DNA from 4 places in the Lysinibacillus zambalensis genome. Region 1 is predicted to be linked to each of the others. Evidence: riboswitches for the same ligand, from Rfam matches in the RefSeq annotation. Region 1 holds a riboswitch; each other region holds the start of a gene.
What was found. A riboswitch is a leader RNA that binds a small molecule or an ion and turns the genes downstream of it on or off. The one in region 1 is predicted to bind lysine.
Positions count from the first base shown of each region.

Region 2: it holds a riboswitch for lysine, as region 1 does, so the genes downstream of both, ABNX05_RS00240 (transporter substrate-binding domain-containing protein) here and ABNX05_RS21760 (amino acid permease) in region 1, are expected to answer to the same signal.
Region 3: it holds a riboswitch for lysine, as region 1 does, so the genes downstream of both, ABNX05_RS02270 (cysteine hydrolase family protein) here and ABNX05_RS21760 (amino acid permease) in region 1, are expected to answer to the same signal.
Region 4: it holds a riboswitch for lysine, as region 1 does, so the genes downstream of both, ABNX05_RS08250 (aspartate kinase) here and ABNX05_RS21760 (amino acid permease) in region 1, are expected to answer to the same signal.

Region 1 is NZ_JBEGDG010000023.1:63,394-68,445, reverse strand. Features, by position in the region: gene ABNX05_RS21770 (nitric oxide synthase oxygenase) at 1-547, shown strand, start outside; gene ABNX05_RS21765 (CynX/NimT family MFS transporter) at 627-1,859, opposite strand; lysine riboswitch at 2,008-2,184, shown strand; gene ABNX05_RS21760 (amino acid permease) at 2,266-3,726, shown strand; gene ABNX05_RS21755 (serine hydrolase domain-containing protein) at 4,130-5,052, shown strand, end outside.
Region 2 is NZ_JBEGDG010000001.1:45,534-50,585, reverse strand. Features, by position in the region: gene ABNX05_RS00250 (amino acid ABC transporter ATP-binding protein) at 82-813, opposite strand; gene ABNX05_RS00245 (amino acid ABC transporter permease) at 825-1,550, opposite strand; gene ABNX05_RS00240 (transporter substrate-binding domain-containing protein) at 1,731-2,597, opposite strand; lysine riboswitch at 2,715-2,899, opposite strand; gene odhB (2-oxoglutarate dehydrogenase complex dihydrolipoyllysine-residue succinyltransferase) at 3,467-4,702, opposite strand; gene ABNX05_RS00230 (2-oxoglutarate dehydrogenase E1 component) at 4,797-5,052, opposite strand, start outside.
Region 3 is NZ_JBEGDG010000001.1:463,902-468,953, reverse strand. Features, by position in the region: gene ABNX05_RS02285 (phosphotriesterase family protein) at 1-128, shown strand, start outside; gene ABNX05_RS02280 (IclR family transcriptional regulator) at 359-1,132, shown strand; gene ABNX05_RS02275 (hypothetical protein) at 1,844-2,140, shown strand; lysine riboswitch at 2,768-2,952, shown strand; gene ABNX05_RS02270 (cysteine hydrolase family protein) at 3,081-3,797, shown strand; gene ABNX05_RS02265 (APC family permease) at 3,811-5,052, shown strand, end outside.
Region 4 is NZ_JBEGDG010000004.1:238,367-243,418, forward strand. Features, by position in the region: gene uvrC (excinuclease ABC subunit UvrC) at 1-1,272, shown strand, start outside; lysine riboswitch at 1,900-2,078, shown strand; gene ABNX05_RS08250 (aspartate kinase) at 2,295-3,521, shown strand; gene ABNX05_RS08255 (methyl-accepting chemotaxis protein) at 3,647-4,906, shown strand; gene ABNX05_RS08260 (YslB family protein) at 4,957-5,052, opposite strand, start outside.

The DNA.
Region 1 (5,052 bases):
GCCACAAGTGTTTATAATCCCTGACGAATATGTACTAGAGGTACCGATTCGCCACCCAGAATCTTCTCAAGTAGAAAAGCTAGGATTAAAATGGTATGCAGTGCCGATTATTTCGAGCATGCGCTTCCAAATGGCAGGTATCGACTTTGAGGCAGCTCCATTCAATGGTTGGTATATGGGTACAGAAATTGGGGCACGTAATTTAGCAGATCATGATCGCTATAATATGCTACCCGCTATAGCAGAAATTTTTAACCTTGATACAACTAAACAGGCTTCTCTATGGCGTGACCGAGCATTAGTTGAGCTGAATATGGCCGTTCTACATTCTTTTAAAGAAGATGGTGTGAGCATTGTAGATCATCATACAGCTGCACAACAATTTAAATTGTTTGAGGAAGCAGAAGCAGCAGCAAATCGCGAAGTTACAGGCAATTGGACATGGTTGATTCCACCTCTTTCACCTGCTACAACCCATATTTATCACAAGCCTTATGTTAATGTTTACAATACACCGAACTATTTTTATCAGAAACCACCTTATTAATAGAGAAAGGCAGCTCACGTTAACTTTATTTCAGCAAGTGTCCAAACACTCGCTGAAATAAGATTATGAGCTACCTTTTTTAATTTACATATTCATTTTTAGAAGCTCTAAATGAACATAAGAAGAGTATGAATGCTACGACAACAAATAACCAACCAGTGATATCCCAGCCACCAAATATATCATGTAAATAACCAAATAAAATTGGACCGATTGCGGCTAATAAATATCCTAATGATTGTGCAAAACCTGATAAATCAGCTGCCTCAAAAGCGGTACGGGTACGTAATGTAAAGAACATCATCGCTAATGAGAATGAAGCTCCTCCGGCTAAGCCTAGTAGTACCATCCAAAGTATAGCGAGGTTCGTCCATTCCATTACTAGTCCGATAAAGCCAATTAAGTAAAATGCCGTAAACATGAATACGAGAGGTCGTTGAGATGTCATTTTACTAGCAATAATAGGCACAGCTAAGGCCATTGGGACTTGTGAAAATTGCATGATGGAAAACATCCATCCTGCACGATCTGCAGCTAATCCTTGTGCTATATATATTTCAGGAATCCAAGCAGCGGTTGTATAGAATAATAACGACTGAAATCCCATAGCTCCCGCTACTGCCCAAGTAACAGGTGATTTCCATAAAGGTGTACGTTCTTTCGTAGTTTTAACATTAGGCTCCGGCTTATTAAATTTCAACTGTGGAATCCAAATTAAAATGGTTAACGCCACAAGAACAAGTGCGACTGCCAGAGCACCTTGCCAGCCAATGGATGAATGGGCAACAGGATAGCTAACGCCAGCGCCAAGCCCAGCTGTCAAATTCATCGACATTGTGAAAAATGCCATAAGCAAACCTACGTGATAAGGAAACTTCAATTTAAGTAATCCTGGAATAAGTACGTTACCGAATGAAATGGCTATACCAATTAGCGCAGTGCCAAATACGAGCAAACTAGTTGTGCCGAGGGAGCGTAGTACAATCCCTAATGCCAAAAGAATAGTCGATAAAAATAATGTTAGTTCTAGCCCGATTTTACGTGCGACAATTGGTACAAAAGGTGAGATAATTGCAAAAGCTAGCAATGGGATTGTTGTTAGAAAACCCGCTAATGCATAGGATATGCCGAGGTCTTCTCGGATAAAGGAAATAATAGGTCCAACAACTGTTAGTGGCATCCGTAATGTCGAGGCAATACAAATTACGCCGATCACTAGTAATAAGGTTGTACCTTTCCAGTTAATTTTCCTGCTAGGATAAGTATCGTTATGTTCACGAGTAGTCAAATAAATCCCCCCTGTTAGAACAATTATGATTGAACCACTATACCACTTTATCACAATAATAAAAATAGTTGAAAATTCACAAAATATAGAATGTTACTCGGGTTGTTGAAATGCCATATGTCATATGTTAGAATAATATTCATCATAAATTTAATAATATGCCTCATGTTTATATTGAGGTAGAGGTCGCGGTATTTAAGAGTATGCTAATGGAAATGACAAGCATTTAAGATATTAGTTGAAAGGAAATACTGCCGAAGTGTGAGGGGACTTGAAAACCTCATGCTGGGGCTGTCTCCGAAAGGAACAGAACTGTCACGTTTGGACAACGTGTTGAGCTATCATTTTGAAAGAACAGAGGATTCTTAGCCATCACTGCCGTTCATGTGATGGCATTTTTTTCGCCTCTTAAAAGGAAGGAAGCTAAATTGTGAGTGAAATAAAAGTCAATCAGCTCGGCCATAAAGCGCCAAAGTTGAAAAAAGAATTAAAAAGCCGTCACATTACAATGATTTCATTAGGCGGTACAATCGGTACAGGATTGTTTTTAGCTAGTGGTGGTGCCATTGCACAGGCAGGCCCTGGCGGTGCGCTTCTTGCTTATGCATTAATCGGTATTATGGTTTATTTTTTAATGACGAGCTTAGGCGAAATGGCAGCCTATATGCCATCATCGGGCTCATTTAGTACGTATGCTACAAAATTTGTGGATCCAGCTTTAGGTTTTGCACTTGGTTGGAACTATTGGTACAACTGGGCAATTACAATTGCGGCAGAAATTTCAGCTGTATCATTGATTATGAAATATTGGTTCCCAGATAGCTCTTCAGCACTTTGGACTGTTTTATTTATTGCTGTCGTTTTATCGTTCAATCTATTATCGGTAAAAAGCTATGGTGAAAGTGAATATTGGTTTGCCATGATAAAGGTTGTAACTGTAATCATTTTTATTATCATCAGTTTCTTAATGATATTTGGTATTTTAGGAGGAAATGCTCCGGTAGGCTTTACGAATTTCTTTATTAGTGATGGACCATTCCACGGTGGTTTCCTTGCTACATTTGGTATTTTCTTAGCTGCGGGATTCTCGTTCCAAGGAACAGAATTACTTGGAATAACAGCGGGTGAAACAGATGATCCTGGTAAAAATATTCCGAAAGCTGTTAAGTCCGTTTTCTGGCGAATTCTTTTATTCTATATTTTAGCGATCGGTGCAATTGGTTTGTTAATTCCGTTTACAGACGCACGTTTGCTATCTGAAGATATCGCTGTTTCACCGTTTACACTGGTGTTCGACCGTTTAGGAATTGCCTTTGCCGCATCATTGATGAATGCTATTATTCTAACGGCAATGCTGTCAGCAGGGAATTCAGGGCTGTACGCATCTTCTCGTATGCTTTGGCAATTAGCGGTAGATGGACATGCACCTAAATTTTTCGCTAAACTAAGCCGTCGAGGTATTCCAATTTACGCATTACTGGCGACTTTAGCTGTAGGCTCTCTAGCATTTTTAGCTTCATTCTTTGGTGATGGTGTGGTCTACATGTGGCTTCTAAATGCCTCTGGGATGTCAGGCTTCATTGCTTGGCTAGGAATTGCATTTAGCCATTATCGTTTCCGTCGAGCGTTCGACGTACAGGGCTTAGATCCGAAATTGTTACCGTATAAAGCGAAATTATTCCCATTCGGTCCGCTATTTGCCTTTACGGTTTGTATGATTGTTGTTATTGGACAAAACTACAATGCCTTTATGGGTGGTTCAGTAGATTGGTACGGAGTCCTTGTCTCGTATATCGGTATTCCACTGTTCTTACTGTTATGGCTTGGCTATAAAATTAAGCATAAAACAAAAATGCTTCCACTTGAGCAATGTGATTTAAAAGTAGATTAATAAATAATAAACTGTCCTGTGAGCCATAGAAAATGGCTTGCAGGGCAGTTTTTTTTAGTTAAAAAATGAATTGGCAAGCTCAAACATACAATCTTGTCAGAGAAAAATTAAATCCTTTAAGCCCAAAACCCCCCATCCCCATAATAGTAATCATTGATCCGTTTTTTTATTTTAGGATCTTCAGATAAAATTACTGGAGAAAATAAAAGTGGACTTTAGCTTTTCAGACCGTCCCTCCATTTTTGGTGCCCAACCTTAATATGGTAAACTGTTTTAGAATGAATAACCACCAAATTTTGGTTATGGCATTTGTTGAAACGTATATCGTTTATCTTCATTCAGTAGAAATAGCTGTACGTAAAAGCATAATAGGTGAGAACAAATAATCACAGGAGGGGGAAAGATGATAGACTATCCATTTTTACAAAACAGATTGAAAAAAGAAAAGATAAATACCTTTTTAATTAATAGTCACGGTAAAACGATATTTCGATACTATAAAAACAAGAAACAACAACAGAAACTTCATAAAATTAATTCTTGTACAAAGGGTATTCTTTCAATTCTATTTGGCATTGCAATAGATCGTAAATATTTGGCATCTGTTCATATACCTGTCCATTCTTTTTTTCCTGAACTATTCGAACGACAAGATGACAAACGTAAAATGGATATGACAATATATCACCTTTTAACAATGACAGAAGGATTAGATTTCCCGGAATTCGGAGAATGGAATTGTTTTGCTCCTATGGTATTTCATTCTGATATAGTAAAATTTATAATAAATCGTCCGATGGTACATCCAGTGGGTACGCATATGAATTATAACTCGGGTTGCTCCCATATACTATCTGCTATATTGCAGCAAGTTACGAGTATGAAAACAAAAGAATTTGCCAATCGTTATTTATTTCAACCATTAGGTATTCAAGAATATCAGTGGTACGAGGATAAGAAGAAAATTAGTAAAGGGGCAGATGGTCTTTTATTAAAGGCAGAAGATATGATGAAAGTGGGGCTCTTAGTTTTAAAGAAAGGCGTATATAACGAGAAAAGGATAGTTTCGGAGGATTGGATTAATCATTCGATAAAGCCGAATTTAATGACTTATGAAAAAATCGGTTATTACGGGATGCATTGGTGGGTAAATAAACAGAATGAAACTAAAGCTTTTTCGGAAGATAATCACTATTTTTTTGCATTAGGCTTTGGGGGGCAATATATTTTTATTTGGCCAAAGGAAGAACTAGTTATTACTATCACAGGTGATTTGTATGAAACTAGTTTATTACCGCTTCAATTAATAAAGGATCACATCTTGAG
Region 2 (5,052 bases), on a different contig from region 1:
GCTGAACAAATTTAGTTCAGCTTCATTGTTACACATTATATATTGACTATTAATAAAATTCGTTTGTACTTATTTTTTTTATTATTTTAATGTCCGTTTTAAAAACGCTTTTGTCCGTTCATGCTGAGGGTTTACTAAAACCTGTGCTGGTGGGCCTTCCTCTACAATAACACCTTTATCCATAAAGACAACGCGATCGGCTACTTCTTTGGCAAATTCCATTTCATGTGTAACGATTAACATCGTATTTCCCGAATCCGCTAGCTGACGCATTACCTTTAATACTTCCCCTACCATTTCTGGATCAAGAGCTGATGTCGGTTCATCAAACAGCATTACTTCTGGGCTCATTGACAATGCTCGCGCAATCGCTACACGCTGCTTTTGACCGCCAGATAGCTGCCGAGGCTTCGCATTTACGTATTGATCCATACCAACGATTTGTAAATATTTTAGTGCAATTTCATCGGCTTCTACCTTCGATCGTTTTAATACTTTCATTTGACCAACTGTGCAATTTTTTAGCACATTATGGTTATTGAATAAGTTAAATTGCTGAAATACCATGCCTAAATGTGTACGGTATTCCTGGATATTATGTTTTTCATCTAAAATATTTTCACCTTTATAAATAATTTGACCTCCACTTGGTGTTTCCAGTAAATTAATGCAGCGTAGTAATGTTGATTTACCTGAACCTGAAGAACCGATTAAGCAGACAACCTCGCCCTTTTCTACTTGGAAATTTACATCCTTTAACACTTCGTTACGCCCAAATGATTTACTTAAATGCTCTATTTTAATAACTGTCATTTATTAGCCCCCTATACTGCTTCTTTCTGTTCTTTTTGGTAGGCATCTGATCCATCCAGCCGTTTTTCTATATACAGTAAAATTCTTGATGCTGTGAATGTCATGATGAAATAAAGAACACATGCTACGAAGAAGGATTCAAAATAGCGGAAGTTATTACCTGCAATCGACTTTGTTTGGAAGAATAATTCCGTAACTCCAATAACGTTTAAAACTGCTGTATCTTTAATATTCATAATTAATTGGTTACCCGTTGCCGGCAATATATTTCGGGCAACTTGTGGTAATACAACATGTAGCATGATTTGAACATGATTCATACCAATAGCCGATGCAGCCTCGTACTGCCCTTGATCAATGGAAACAATTCCACCTCGTACGATTTCTGCCATATAAGCGCCTGTATTTAGTGAAACAACTACAATACCTGCTGTAATAAAGTGCATATTAATACCAAAAGCTATATCTAAGCCGAAATATACAACCATTGCTTGTACAATCATTGGTGTACCACGGAAGAATTCGACATAGCAAGTTAGTATAAAATTAATGAATTTTAAGCTATAAAATTTTACTCCCTTTTTACGAACTTTGATGGTATGCATAATTCCAATGAAAAATCCGATAAGTGCACCAATAATTGTACTAATAATCGAAATAAGTAATGTATAATACGCACCTCGTAAAAACATTTGCCAGTTGTTCTCAACAATAGAAATAATCCATTCAAGACTCATGATGTTCCTCCTAACAACGTCGTGTTGCTTTTTCGTTACAATCGTCTTAGCTATCTACTATTTTCATTGGGCCCCTGTTTCTTTTATCTTATGAAACAATTAGCTAAGACATTATTATAATTTAGTAAGATTCTAATATAATGATATTGCACGGACTAGTAGCTAGCCCGCGCAATTATATTATTGTGCTGCTGGTTGTTGGTGAATGGCTTCTTCCATAATTTTTTGGCGATCATCTTCAGAAATACCTTTTAAGATTTCATTTATCTTCTCAAGGTTTGCATCACCTTTACGTAAACCAACTGCGATCGATGTATTTGAAATGTCTGTATCGAAGCCTTCTTCAAATTTTACATATGTTAATTTATCGTTTGCAGCAGCAGCGGAAATACCTTCTGGACGTTCTGCTACATAGCCATCAATTTTTCCAGCTTCTAATGCAACTCGCATTGCTGGGAAGCTATCCATTGCTGTTTGTTTTTTTACATCTTTGATTTGATCAATAACAGTGTAGTTAGATGTATTTAACTGTGATGTAATTTTTGCACCAGAGAAATCTTGGATAGATGTTGCTTTTTCATATTTACTACCTTTTTTAATTACCATTACAAAATCAGACGTATAGTAGTTTTCTGTGAAGTCGATCGTTTGCTTACGTTCCTCAGTAGGTGACATACCTGCAATAATAGCATCGATTTTATTTGATTGTAGAGCTGGTACTAAACCATCCCATTCCAATTTTACGATAACCAATTCTTTTCCTAAGCCTTCAGCTATTTTTTTCGCCATTTGTACATCATAACCGCCTGCATATTCTGCATTATCGGCAATTTTTACTGCATCATTTGCATCACCTTGCTGCGTCCAGTTAAACGGAGCATAACTTGCTTCCATTCCGATACGGAATTCGCCGCCAGCTTCCTCGTTGTTCGTATTGCCCCCCTCATTACTAGATGACGACGGCTCCTTCTTGTCACTTGTACCACATGCAGCTAGCAAAATTGCAGTCACTACGGTCAACATTACTACTAACCAATTTCTTTTCATGTAAAACTCCCCCTTTTTTCTGTAAAAAAATAAGACAACTGTACTAAAAAAGCCTAAGCTCTGAACTTAGGTCTTACTTTTTCAACAGTTGCCCAAATCCTCACTATAATTCCATCATTCCGAGATAGCACAACCTAGTAAACCTGGAAAAATTCACTAGGACAGTCCTGCACTTATTCACTGCAGGCCCAGCATAAAAGTACGAGCTCCTTTTACACTTCGGCGATAGTTCCTTCTTCATTGCGTCTTCGCTTGCTTGTACTCAACAATGAACTAATAAATACCGCGCCTCTACCTCACAATATAAAAACGTGAGGTTTGAATATTTAATTGATTATTAAGATACTACTATAAAACTAGCTTATTCGTCAAGATAATTTCATTACTTTTCTGACTAATTACAATATTAGGGTTTTTTATCCTTTTTAAAGAAAATCCGCAAATAATTAATACTTAACATACTTTCTATTAATTCAAAAGAAATTGTTAATCAGTAAAAATAATAGCCTTTATACTATATGCAACTTGGTGAAGCTTTCGAAAGCGGTGGGATAACCTGCCCATTGATTCGATTCTTATCCATCGGTCTCGGTCCGGCTCCTCTTTCCGTCGTATCGATTGCTTTATCCGTCGCTTCGGTTCTACTTTCCGTCGCTTTGTTTTCTTTCCGTCGGTCCGGCTTTTCTTTCCGTCGTTTCGGCTCTTCTTTCCGTCGCTCTACTTCCTTTCCGTCACTTCAGCCCTTTTATCCGTCATTCTGGATCCTCATTCCGTCGCTCCGATTACTTTAACCTTCTCTTCCTCAAATTTTCCACACAAGAAAAAAACCTTGCGAAACAAAGTTCGCAAGGTTTTAAGAAACTCAGGAATTAAGAATTTAATAATAAATCTTCTGGGTTTTCAAGTAGTTCTTTAACAGTTTTAAGGAAGCCTACAGAATCTTTACCATCGATAATACGGTGGTCGTAAGAAAGTGCTAAGTACATCATTGGGCGAATTTCAACTTCACCATTCACTTCAACTGGACGTTTTTTGATAGTATGCATACCAAGGATACCAGCTTGTGTACCATTCATGATAGGTGTAGACATTAATGAACCGAATACTCCACCATTTGTAATTGTGAATGAGCCACCTTGAAGATCACCTAAACCTAATTTTTTGTCGCGTGCTTTTTTCGCTAGATCTGCAATTGAATCTTCAATTTCTGCAAAGTTTTTGCGGTCAGCGTCACGTACAACTGGTACTACTAATCCTTCTTCTGTTGATACAGCTACACCGATATCGAAGAAGTTGTTTAAGTGAATTTCATCACCAACGATTTGTGCATTCACATATGGGTATTTTTTAAGTGCTGCAACTACAGCTTTTGTGAAGAATGACATGAAACCAAGTTTAGAGCCAGTTGACTCGAAGAATTGGTCTTTTTTACGAGAACGTAAAGCCATAACGTTTGTCATATCTACTTCGTTGAATGTTGTTAACATTGCTGTAGATTGTTTTACTTCAAGTAAGCGTTTTGCAATTGTTTGGCGACGACGGCTCATTTTTTCAATTGTCACACGTGAATCATCAACAGCTGCTACTGCTTTAGGTGCTGCTGGAGCTGCTTGTGGTGCTGCAACTGGAGCTGTACCATGAGCTGCAACGTCTTGTACACGTACGCGGCCTTGTGGATCTACTGGAGATACAGCAGCAAGGTCAATACCTTTTTCACGAGCAAGTTTACGTGCTGCTGGAGACGCGATTACACGCTCACCAGAAGTTTCTACTACAACTGGAGCTGCTGCGACTGGAGCAGGTGCTGCTTGTGGTGCTGCTGGAGCTGCCTCAACTGGAGCTGCTGCAACTGGAGCAGGTGCTGCACCTTCGCCAGCTTCTACAACTGCGATTACTTGACCTACAAGTACAGTATCGCCTTCTTCAGCTAAAATTTGAGTTAAAACTCCTGCTTCTTCAGAAATGATTTCAGCGTTTACTTTGTCTGTTTCAAGTTCAACGATGAATTCACCCTTTTCAACGCGATCGCCCACTTTTTTTACCCACTGTGCGATACTACCTTCTGTAATCGATTCTGCTAATTCAGGGACTTTAATTTCAGCCACTTTCATTTCCTCCTTTAATTAACGTGCATTGGTGCACATCAATGGGCTACTGCCTAAGCAAGTAGCCCGGCTCTCAAAAATATTTAATATGTGATTATTTAACCTTTACAGGCTCAGCAACTGCTTCTTCTACAAGTGCGGCTTGAGCTGCTTTATGAGAATCTGCATCACCTTCAGAAGTTGAGCTCATTGCAGGACGGCCTACATAACGTAGCTTTTTACCTTCTGAAAGGTCGTGTAATGTTTCTAATGCATAATTCCAAGAACCTTGGTTTTTAGGCTCTTCTTGTACCCAAACGATTTCTTTTACATTAGGATACTTAGCAATAATACCAGCAACTTGCTCTTTT
Region 3 (5,052 bases), on a different contig from region 1:
TTCCAGGTTGGTCTATTCGTTTCCTAATAGATGAGATCCTTCCACAGTTGCAAAAAGAAGGGGTAACAGATCAACAAATTCATACGATGATGCATGAAAATGTTCAAAATTGGTTTATTGGAATTTAATCAATCAGTTTGGTTATAATTGAATAAATAGGATTGTCTATAATAAAGGATCAAGTTCGCCAATTTCAACGGTGGCTTGATTCTTTATTTTTATGGTAGCATATAAGGATTAGCAAAATGTGGATGTTTCTACACATAATCTTACTATAATAAGCCATGCTATAATCTTCAAGTAGGCTTTAAAGGTAATTTACATATAGGTTAATGGAATATTAAAAGAAGGTGTTTGGATGAATAATACAAGTAAAAGCTCGTTAGTGGCTGAACGTACGTTGAATGCTCTGATGCTATTTGCGAGTGAAAGATCTTTAGCTGTGTCGGATGTGGCAAAAGGGTTAGATATTAGCTTGACTTCGGCGTATAGATTAGTTGAAGCGCTAAATAATACAGGTTTTATTAAACGAGAAGAATCGAAAAAATATAGATTGAATCCACCGAATATTCTTAAATTGTATAATATGGTAGAGCAAGATCTTCGTATAATTGCAAAGCCATATATGCAAAAGTTAGCCAAGGAATTTCAAGAATCAGTGTATTTAAGTGTGATGTATAGTGACCAAATGACTTATTCATTTGTTGAGAAGGAAGAAAGCCCAATTACTTTGAAATGGGCTGAAAAGCTAGGTTATGTATATAAACTACCGACGGGAACAGCTGGGAAAACCCATCTTGCGTATTTTATAAAACAGCTGAATCTACAAGAGCGAGCAAAAACTTTAGCAGAATTAGAGCTGGATGCGCATACAAAAAATAGCATTACAACAATAGAAGGACTTGAAAAATCGTTAGAAGAAATTTGTGAAAAAGGATACTGCTATACGAATAGTGAGCATGTACAAGGAGCTATTGGTATATCGGTTCCGATTATTAATGCTTCAAATGATGCGACAGTAGCGGTATTAAGTGTATTTATGGCAGAAACAAATTTTAAAGAGAATCAATTAGAATATTATTTAAAAAAATTAAAAAGTAATGCGCAAAGTATTGGTAATTCAATTTTATAATAACTCAAAGAATTATACGGGTACTCTGATTACACTTTTTAATTAGTTTAGCGATAGTTTGGACATAGTTCTATTAAAGGGAAGATTAGCTTCTTTGTATTTATACCATATAGTGTTTGAAGAAGGTGATGATAAATATGTACATCCACAAATCTCTTTAAATAATGGGTTAAGTAAAAATACAGTAGTATGATTTCATTCCAATGGTGGTCGATTGTTTCCTGAACTGACAAACCTCACTAGTCCTAATTCTTAAAGATTGTCAATCGATTAAATCGTAGGGCCAAACGCTCCCTTTCCTTGAAAAATTACTGCTAGCGATTGATTCGACAAAGATTACGGTAGGTAGAACAATGCGTGTTGAAAAAAATTAATTAGGAGTGAAGTAAAGGTTGCGAAAGAAAAGGATTCACTGATTGAAAGCGGTAAAGTTTTTGCATACTCTTGCATATTTAAAAATGCAAAAGAATCCTGTGAAAGATTCTATAGAGACAAGCTAATCATTTTTTCAGATTTGTGGAAGCGTATGAGGGTTCAACTTGCTAGTACAACATTTAATCTTTATGTAAGTGAAAACCTTTATTATGATAGTATTGACCGAGGTTCTTCCAGTAGTAGAATTCGTCCTTTTTCGTTACATAAAGGATTGAAGATATTTTCGAAGAAATTATATGATGAAAAATTTGTTGAAATTTTCTATGGAGGCGTACTATGAAGACGGAAATGATTATAACCGTAATTATAATTTTAGGAATTGTAATTTTAATAGACAAAATATACAAAAAAATTAATTTGGAAAATTATTCTCCTGTTTGGGAGTATTTTTCTAAAGCAATTCTCTATGGGTTTATTGCTAGCATTACATTATTCTATGGAAAGGAATCACTAAGAGATGTTAATCCACTAGAATGGGCCATCATTGCAGTTTCAGCAATAGAAGGAACAGGTAACTATATTAATTATGTAAAAGAGTCAAAAAGCAGAAAAGAAGAAAAAAGAAAGATTTGAGGTAATCAAGTTTAGATACATAATGAAATAATTCTTCAACTTAATAGAGTCGCTTATCAAAAAGGGATTGCCTAGTGTGGCTGCTGCAACCTTTTATTACTGTTTAATATCATGATGTTTTTAGTAGCGTAGAAGTAAAATTATATGCTCAATAAAACTGAATATAATTTTAGAGGGTGCCTTTCTTATAGCTGGTAATATAAGTAGGGCATTTTTTGTGTATTAATAGACTACTTAAATAGAAGCTTGTTTTTCTGAGAATTTTTTTACTATGTTTAGATAGTTTTTTCTATAGGACAAACATATTTTTTAAAATTGCGTGGGGGGTATCCCTCCCACTTCGAACAATTTTATACTGCGTTAGTCGCCCCCGGGGTCATGAATCCACTATGATTTATGGTAGCCCAAAATATTCCTAAAGGGGTGGATGCCGTTAGGTGAATAATTAAATGCTTATACAATTGTTGATGTATATTGGGAAATAGTTATTGTTTAAAGTGTTTAGATTGTCATTTTTGTGGTTGTGTGCGATAAATCTTATAAAAATATAGTAGATTTTAAAGTTGACATATAAAAAATGTAATAATATAATTATTTCAAATAATTAAATAAGCCTCACTTTTCTGATAGTGAGGTAGAGGCGCGGCAGTTAACAGTACCTAATGGAGTCCGAGAAGATGAAGAAGTTAGATAGAAGGAAGTGTCGCCGAAGTATGTGATGAGTTCTCGCCATCATATACTGGGTCTGTAGCGAATAGTTGCAGGACTGTCTTCGTAAGCATACGTGTTTATGAAGTTGTGCTATCTCTGTTTAGACAAACAGTGGGAATTTTAAATGGTCGATTCATTTTAGAAATGAGTAGGTCATTTTTGTGTTAGACAGATTCTTTTGCACAAAGAGTCTGTTTTTTATTTATCTATATATTTTGGAGGGGATTTTATGGATAATACATCAACATTATACTATGAATTTTTACCGACTGACGGTCAAAAAATAAACGTGAACCCTGATAAAACAGCATTACTAATAGTAGACATGCAACATCAGTTTATTAGCCGAGACGGATTAGACGCGCAGGTTGCAAGAGAAAAGGGCATGTTTGATCAGTGGGAATACTTTTTTGATCGTATCGACAATTTAACGATTCCGAACAATAAAAAGCTTTTAGATTTTTTCCGTACTAATAAATTAGAAGTAACATTTGGTCGCATTGCTTGCCATCATAAAGATGGACGAGATCGTTCTCCTGTACAACGCCGGACAGGATGGAACAATATTTTATTGCCAATCGGTGACCCAGGAGCGGAGATGGTGGATGAATTAAAGCCTCTTGATGACGAAATTGTTGTAAATAAAACGACAGATAGCGTATTAAGTGGTACGAATTATGAATTTTTACTGCGTAATATGGGCATTGAAACAGTAGTTTGTACAGGTGTTGTAACAGATCAATGTGTTGCTTCAACAGTTCGAAGTTTAGCTGACGCAGGATTTGAAGTTATTTTAGTTGAAGATGCATGTGCAGCTGCAACGCAACAGCTTCATGATGCTGAAATTATGATTATGAATCAAATTTATTGCCAAGTGATGAGTACAGATGAAGTAATTGATATAGTAACGGAAGAACTCTCAAAACGCGAACCAATGAATCTATGAGAGGAAATGGACTATGAGTCAAACACCAAATGATCATACACCACAGTTAAAGCGTGTTTTAACATTAAAAGATTTAGTCATTTATGGTATTGCTTTTATGACACCGATTGCGCCAGCTTATATTTATGGCTTTGCAGCAGAGTCTACAGGTGGGATGTTGCCATTAGCCTACTTGATTGCTATGGTTGCAATGATGTTTTCTGCATATAGTTACGGTCGCATGGCTGCTGTTTTTCCAAATGGAGGATCAACTTATACATATACCCAGCGTGCAATCAATCCGCATTTAGGTTTTTTTGCAGGTTGGGCAATGTTTATGGATTATGTTTTAGTGCCACTCATTGTATTCATGGTAGGTGCTTCATATGCGAATGCATTAATACCAACTGTTCCGTATTGGGTATGGGTGTTATTAATTGCAGGTATTATAACTACTGTCAATATTCTAGGTATTGGCATCGCAGCAAAAACAAATCAAATCCTCGTTATGTTTATGGGAATTGTAGTCGTTATTTTTGTGATTTTTTGTGTAAAGACAATTGTCGGTGCGGAAAGTAATACGTCGCTCTTTACTGTTGTACCGTTTTTCAACGATGAAAAATTCGTTATGTCTGCAATTATTTCTGGTGCAGCAATGGCCTGCTTCTCATTTTTAGGGTTCGATTCGATTACAACACTTTCAGAAGAGGCAGTCAATCCAAAAGAGGATATTTGGAAGGCAGCTATTTTAGCTTGTTTAATCGGAGGACTTATTTTTATTGTGCAAGCATATGTAGCTCAGCTCGTATGGCCTGATGTTACAAACTTTAGTTCAGCTGATACGGCTTTATTTGATGTAGCGGAAAAAGCAGGTGGTGCAGTTCTTGCAACTCTTTATACGGTTGCGATTATTGTATCAACAGTGACAGCTGGTTTAACAGGACAAGCAAGTGCATCTCGTTTAATGTTTAGTATGGGGCGTGATGAGGTACTTTCGAAAAAGTTTTTCACACATTTACATCCAAAATATCAAACACCGGTATACAATATTTTATTGATGTGTGTGATTAGTGTTTTAGGAGCGCTGTTTTTATCAGCAAATTTTATAGCAGAATTAATGAACTTTGGAGGCCTAGCAGGATTTATGTTTGTCAATTTGTCAGTGATCGTGTATTACTTCTTCCGTAAAAGAGAAATGAAAATAATTCGATACTTATTAATTCCAGGGCTAGGATTTGGTATTTGTCTCTACTTATTTATTAATTTATCACCGATG
Region 4 (5,052 bases), on a different contig from region 1:
GATGTTGACACTTACAACGATATGATTGAAGATATGACAAAATTTTTAAATGGTGGGGTTGAAGAAGTTAAAAAAGAGTTAGAGGTAAAGATGCTAGCGGCCGCAGGAAATTTAGAGTTTGAACGTGCAAAGGAATTTCGCGATCAAATTGCACATATTGATACAGTCATGCAAAAGCAAAAAATTGTATCAAGTGATACAACAAACCGTGATGTATTTGGTTATGCAGTCGAGAAGGGCTGGATGTGTGTGCAAGTTTTCTTTGTCCGTCAAGGAAAGCTCATTGAGCGTGATGTCTCGATATTTCCGATTTATCAAGATGCAGAAGAGGAATTTTTAACATTCGTTGGGCGCTTTTATGACAAGCTAGAGCATATTAAGCCTAAAGAAATTTTTATCCCCCAATCTATTGATGCGGATATTTTAACGGAATTATTAGAAGTAAAGGTACTAACACCAAAACGTGGGCAAAAAAAAGAGCTTGTTGATTTAGCGATTAAAAATGCTGAAATTGCTGTAGCAGCGAAGTTCCAGCTTATTGAACGTCAGGAAGAACGCACAATAGGAGCATGTGAGGCGCTCGGTGAAGCTATGGGCATTTCTGTGCCTTTACGGATCGAAGCTTTCGATAATAGTCATATGCATGGAACAGATGCTGTATCTGCAATGGTTGTATTTATCGATGGAAAACCTGCAAAGAAGGAGTATCGAAAATACAAAACACGTACAGCTGCCAAGCACGATGATTACGGGGCAATGCGGGAAGTGATCCGTCGTCGTTACACACGAGTATTAAAAGAAGGTCTACCTTTACCAGATTTAGTACTAATTGATGGCGGGAAGGGGCAAATGGAAGTCGCACGGGAAGTATTAGAGGATGAGCTCGGCCTTGTCATTCCAATTGCCGGATTAGCAAAAGATGACAAGCATAATACGTCTCAGCTTCTATTTGGTGATCCACCTGAAGTAATTGCATTAAAGCGCACAAGTGATGGCTTCTATTTACTGCAACGAATTCAAGACGAAGTACACCGCTTTGCTATTACTTTCTTACGACAGCAGCACGAGAAGCATGCTATACAATCTGTCCTCGATCAAATAGAGGGAGTTGGTCCAAAGCGAAAACAGCAATTACTTAAGCATTTTGGCTCTGTCAAAAAAATTCGTGAGGCAAGTGTGCAAGCATTACAGGAAGCTGGGATGCCGGCTAGTCTAGCTAGCAATATCCATACTTATTTTCATTCTGCAGAAAATACTACCTCTGAAGGGTAAGTGAGATGAGTGTAAATGGAATTCCTTTTCGGTGGGTGTCCAAACACCTGTACCTGTCGCTACGCTTTTGGTACAAAAGACATTTGCTGAACGAAAATAGAGCCTCCGACGGATGTCATGGAATCGGAAAGGAGTTCTGAGGGGATGTTAGCCTAAAACCATCGCATCCATGTGATAACGGCTAACTGACTTGCATCGGTAAAAACGCCACGTCCTGTGGTATTATCGAAATGACCGATTTCGTGTCGGCCCTCGTGTCGCTGTCGCTACGTTAGCACTGCGCTTTCGTACAATAAATATCTGCAGACCTAAGCACAAAGCCGATTTTGGACGCATTGTTCATCTGTAGCGAAAGCAAAGCGACAGCGGCAAATGTTTTCTGCGCGAAAGCAAAGCGACAGCGACAAATGTTTTCTGCGCGAAAGCAAAGCGGCAGCGGCAATTACGCCAAGGTGAAATTGATTTTAATCAAGAGACATTGTCAAAGGATTAGACGTATGCTAAGGTTTGTATATACATAGCTATTCAATATAGCAATGTCATACACAGCATCTTAGTTATAAGTAGTTTCTACTTATTAAATTGGAAATTTCTTCGCTAAGATTCAATTAAATACAATCACTATTTAGTGATGATAGAGGTGCAAGGTTCAAGAGTAGTACATACGAGGACGAACAAGTCCAGTGAAAATGTATGAAAGGGGAACTTGCCGAAGTGGAGCATCGTTGTTTCCGATGCTGTGCTGGTTTTACATTTAAGAGATGTAAGACTGTCGATTCTAAACGTTTCGGAGAGCTATCACACATGCGCAAGTTACTTTTATTGTACATGTTATAGGCGGCTTTCACGTTATGTGAGAGCTGCCTTTTTAGATTTCTCGAAACAACATTTTTTCAAGGCTGTTACTCTTACCTAAGAGTTGAAGGATGTTATTTGCTTTTGCGATGTTTTTTGTGAAAGCTGCAAAATTTTAGCTACTTTATAATCAGCGAAATGATTAAATACGAAGGAGAATGAAAAGAATGGAGAGAATTGTGATGAAATTTGGTGGTGCTGCATTAGCATCAACTGAACACATTCAAGATGTTGCAAAAAAGGTAATTGCAGAAAAGGAAAGTGGTTTTGATATTGTCGTTGTCACTACAGCAATGAGAGGGACGTCTAAAGAATTAGCAAAGATGGCTTGTAATCTATCAGACAATGCGTCTAAACGTGAACTAGACGCACTATTGTCAACAAGCTCACAACTATCAAGTGCATTAGTGGCAATTGCTTTGCAGGAAGAAGGTTATGATGCAGTGTCATTAACAGGCTGGCAGGCAGGTATTCAAACCGATGTGGTGTATGGCAATGCACGAATTGATGTGATAGAAGCTATTCGAATAGAAGAGTATTTAACTCAGGGGAAAATCGTCGTCGTTGCAGGGGAACAGGGGATCGGCAATTCACGGAATATTACGACGCTTGGTAAAGGTGGTGCGGAGACGACGGCTTTAGCTATTGCTGCAGCATTAGAGGCAGAGCGCGTAGATATTTATACGAATGTGGATGGAGTCTATACAGCTGATCCAAGTCAGATTGCTGGGGCACAAAAGGTAAAAGAAATTTCATATGATGAAATGCTAGAGCTATCAAACTTAGGATCACAAATTTTACACCCACGGGCTGTAGAAATAGCAAAGAAGTTTCAAATCCCAGTTATCATTCGGTCAAGCGAAAAAGATACAGAAGGTACTTTATTGAAGGAGGAAGTTGAAATGGAGAAAAATTTAATTGTACGTGGTGTTGCCTATGAGTCAGACGTAATTCGCCTAACGGTAGGGTATGATGCTTATTCTAATGCTTCGCTAGCAGATATGTTCACAATACTTGCAGAAAATCGCATAAACGTTGATATAATCGTACAAGCAATAATTGATGGCTTAAAGCCGACTGTATCATTTACTATTTTAAAAGAGGAGTTCGCTGATGCATTACGTGTCCTAGAAGATAGTAAAGTATCACTAGGGTTTAGTTTTGCTGATTTTGAAATCGGTTTAGCGAAAGTCTCTATTATTGGCTCAGGAATGGCATCTAACCCAGGAGTGGCAGCCCGTATGTTTGATCGATTACGTCGTGAAGATATCCCTGTGAAAATGGTAAGTACATCTGAAATAAAAGTGTCTGTCGTTGTTCCTCAGGACGAAATGATTCGTGCAGCAACTGCATTACATGACGAATTTAATTTAGAACAAGCGCTTTACATATAATATGAATAGGGTGTGTCATTAAATGGCACATCTATTTTTGTTTACATTAATTTCATACTTTATCCAATTTAGTTGTTATATAATAAAATGTGACATGTTTTTCCAAAGGGAAGGTGGGAGTTAATATGGTGTTATTCGGTTTATTTCAAAAGCCAGTGGATGAAAGCGTTGAGCAACACAACGATTTAGAAATACAAATATTAAAAAAGCGAATTTTGGAATTAGAACTTGAGCATGACAGTATTGATGTGAAAAATGCGATTTTAGACTTTGTACTAGCGCATATGGAGTTAATTAATTTTCAAACGGCGCTAAAGGTTCAAAATGTCTCAACAAGTGTAGGGGATATTTCAGCAATGAGTGAAGAAATGTCGTCAAATACAGAAGAGATACTTGCAGTTGAGCAAAATGTTAATGCAAACATTCAAGAAATAAAACAGCATTCATTACTCCTTGTAGAGGAAATGGAAGCGTCCATTACAAAAGGTGAACTGGTTCAGGAGTTGTTGTCTAAAGGAGCTCATTCAACAGAGCAGTTGTATAATGAAATAACTAAAATGGATGATATCGGTAAAGGTGTGACTGGGATTGCTGATCAAACACAACTACTATCCTTAAATGCCTCTATAGAAGCTGCACGTGCTGGTGAACATGGAAAAGGATTTAATGTTGTTGCGATGGAGGTAGGGAAGTTAGCTAACAGCTCGAAAGGTTCATTGCAAGAAATGACGAAGATTCGATCAGTCATTGATAAGAAATTACATAATACAATAACAAATATTAAAGAAGTCGAACATTATTTAACTGACTTTTTAAGTATCATGAAGAGCAATATTACTAATTTGACTGTAACAAGTAAAAATATTGAAGAAGCAGCACATGGCATTGATCAAATGACAGTCGCATCAGAAGAAAATGTAATAGCTGTAGGACGTTTAGCGGAAACAACGACGGAATTATCTCATACTAGTGACTTCTCGGATATAATACAAAATCAAGTATCTGAAATGTTAAAAGCTATTGCTCCTACAATCCGTAAGCCTAAAGAGCAAACGGTAGTTAGCCAATTGGCAGCAAGGTTAATGGATCATGCAAGCTTTTTAAGAAATGCTTTACAAAAGGCTGGCCTAAAAGAAATTATAAAAACGCATCATGAATGTAAGTTTGGGGAATGGTATTATGGCCATTTTGAGGAATATCGGAATTTGCCAGAATATCTTCATATAGAACAACCTCATGAATTAGTACATATGGCTGCACAAAAATTAGTGAATGAACTGTCAATCAAAAACTTAGAGGAAATGATTCAATACTCACTAAATATTTTGGAAGCGTTTATTTCGTTAATAGATGTACTTTTAAAAGAAAGACATGCCCACCTATAAATATTAAAAGGATTGTCATCCATAAATTTGGAATGACAATCCTTTTCGTTTTATTCTGAAGGAACGGTGTTCATGATTCGTTCCTTGACGTCCCATTTAACTGTAAATGTAACATTCTGTTGCTTTTCACGTTTTTCATCATAGCA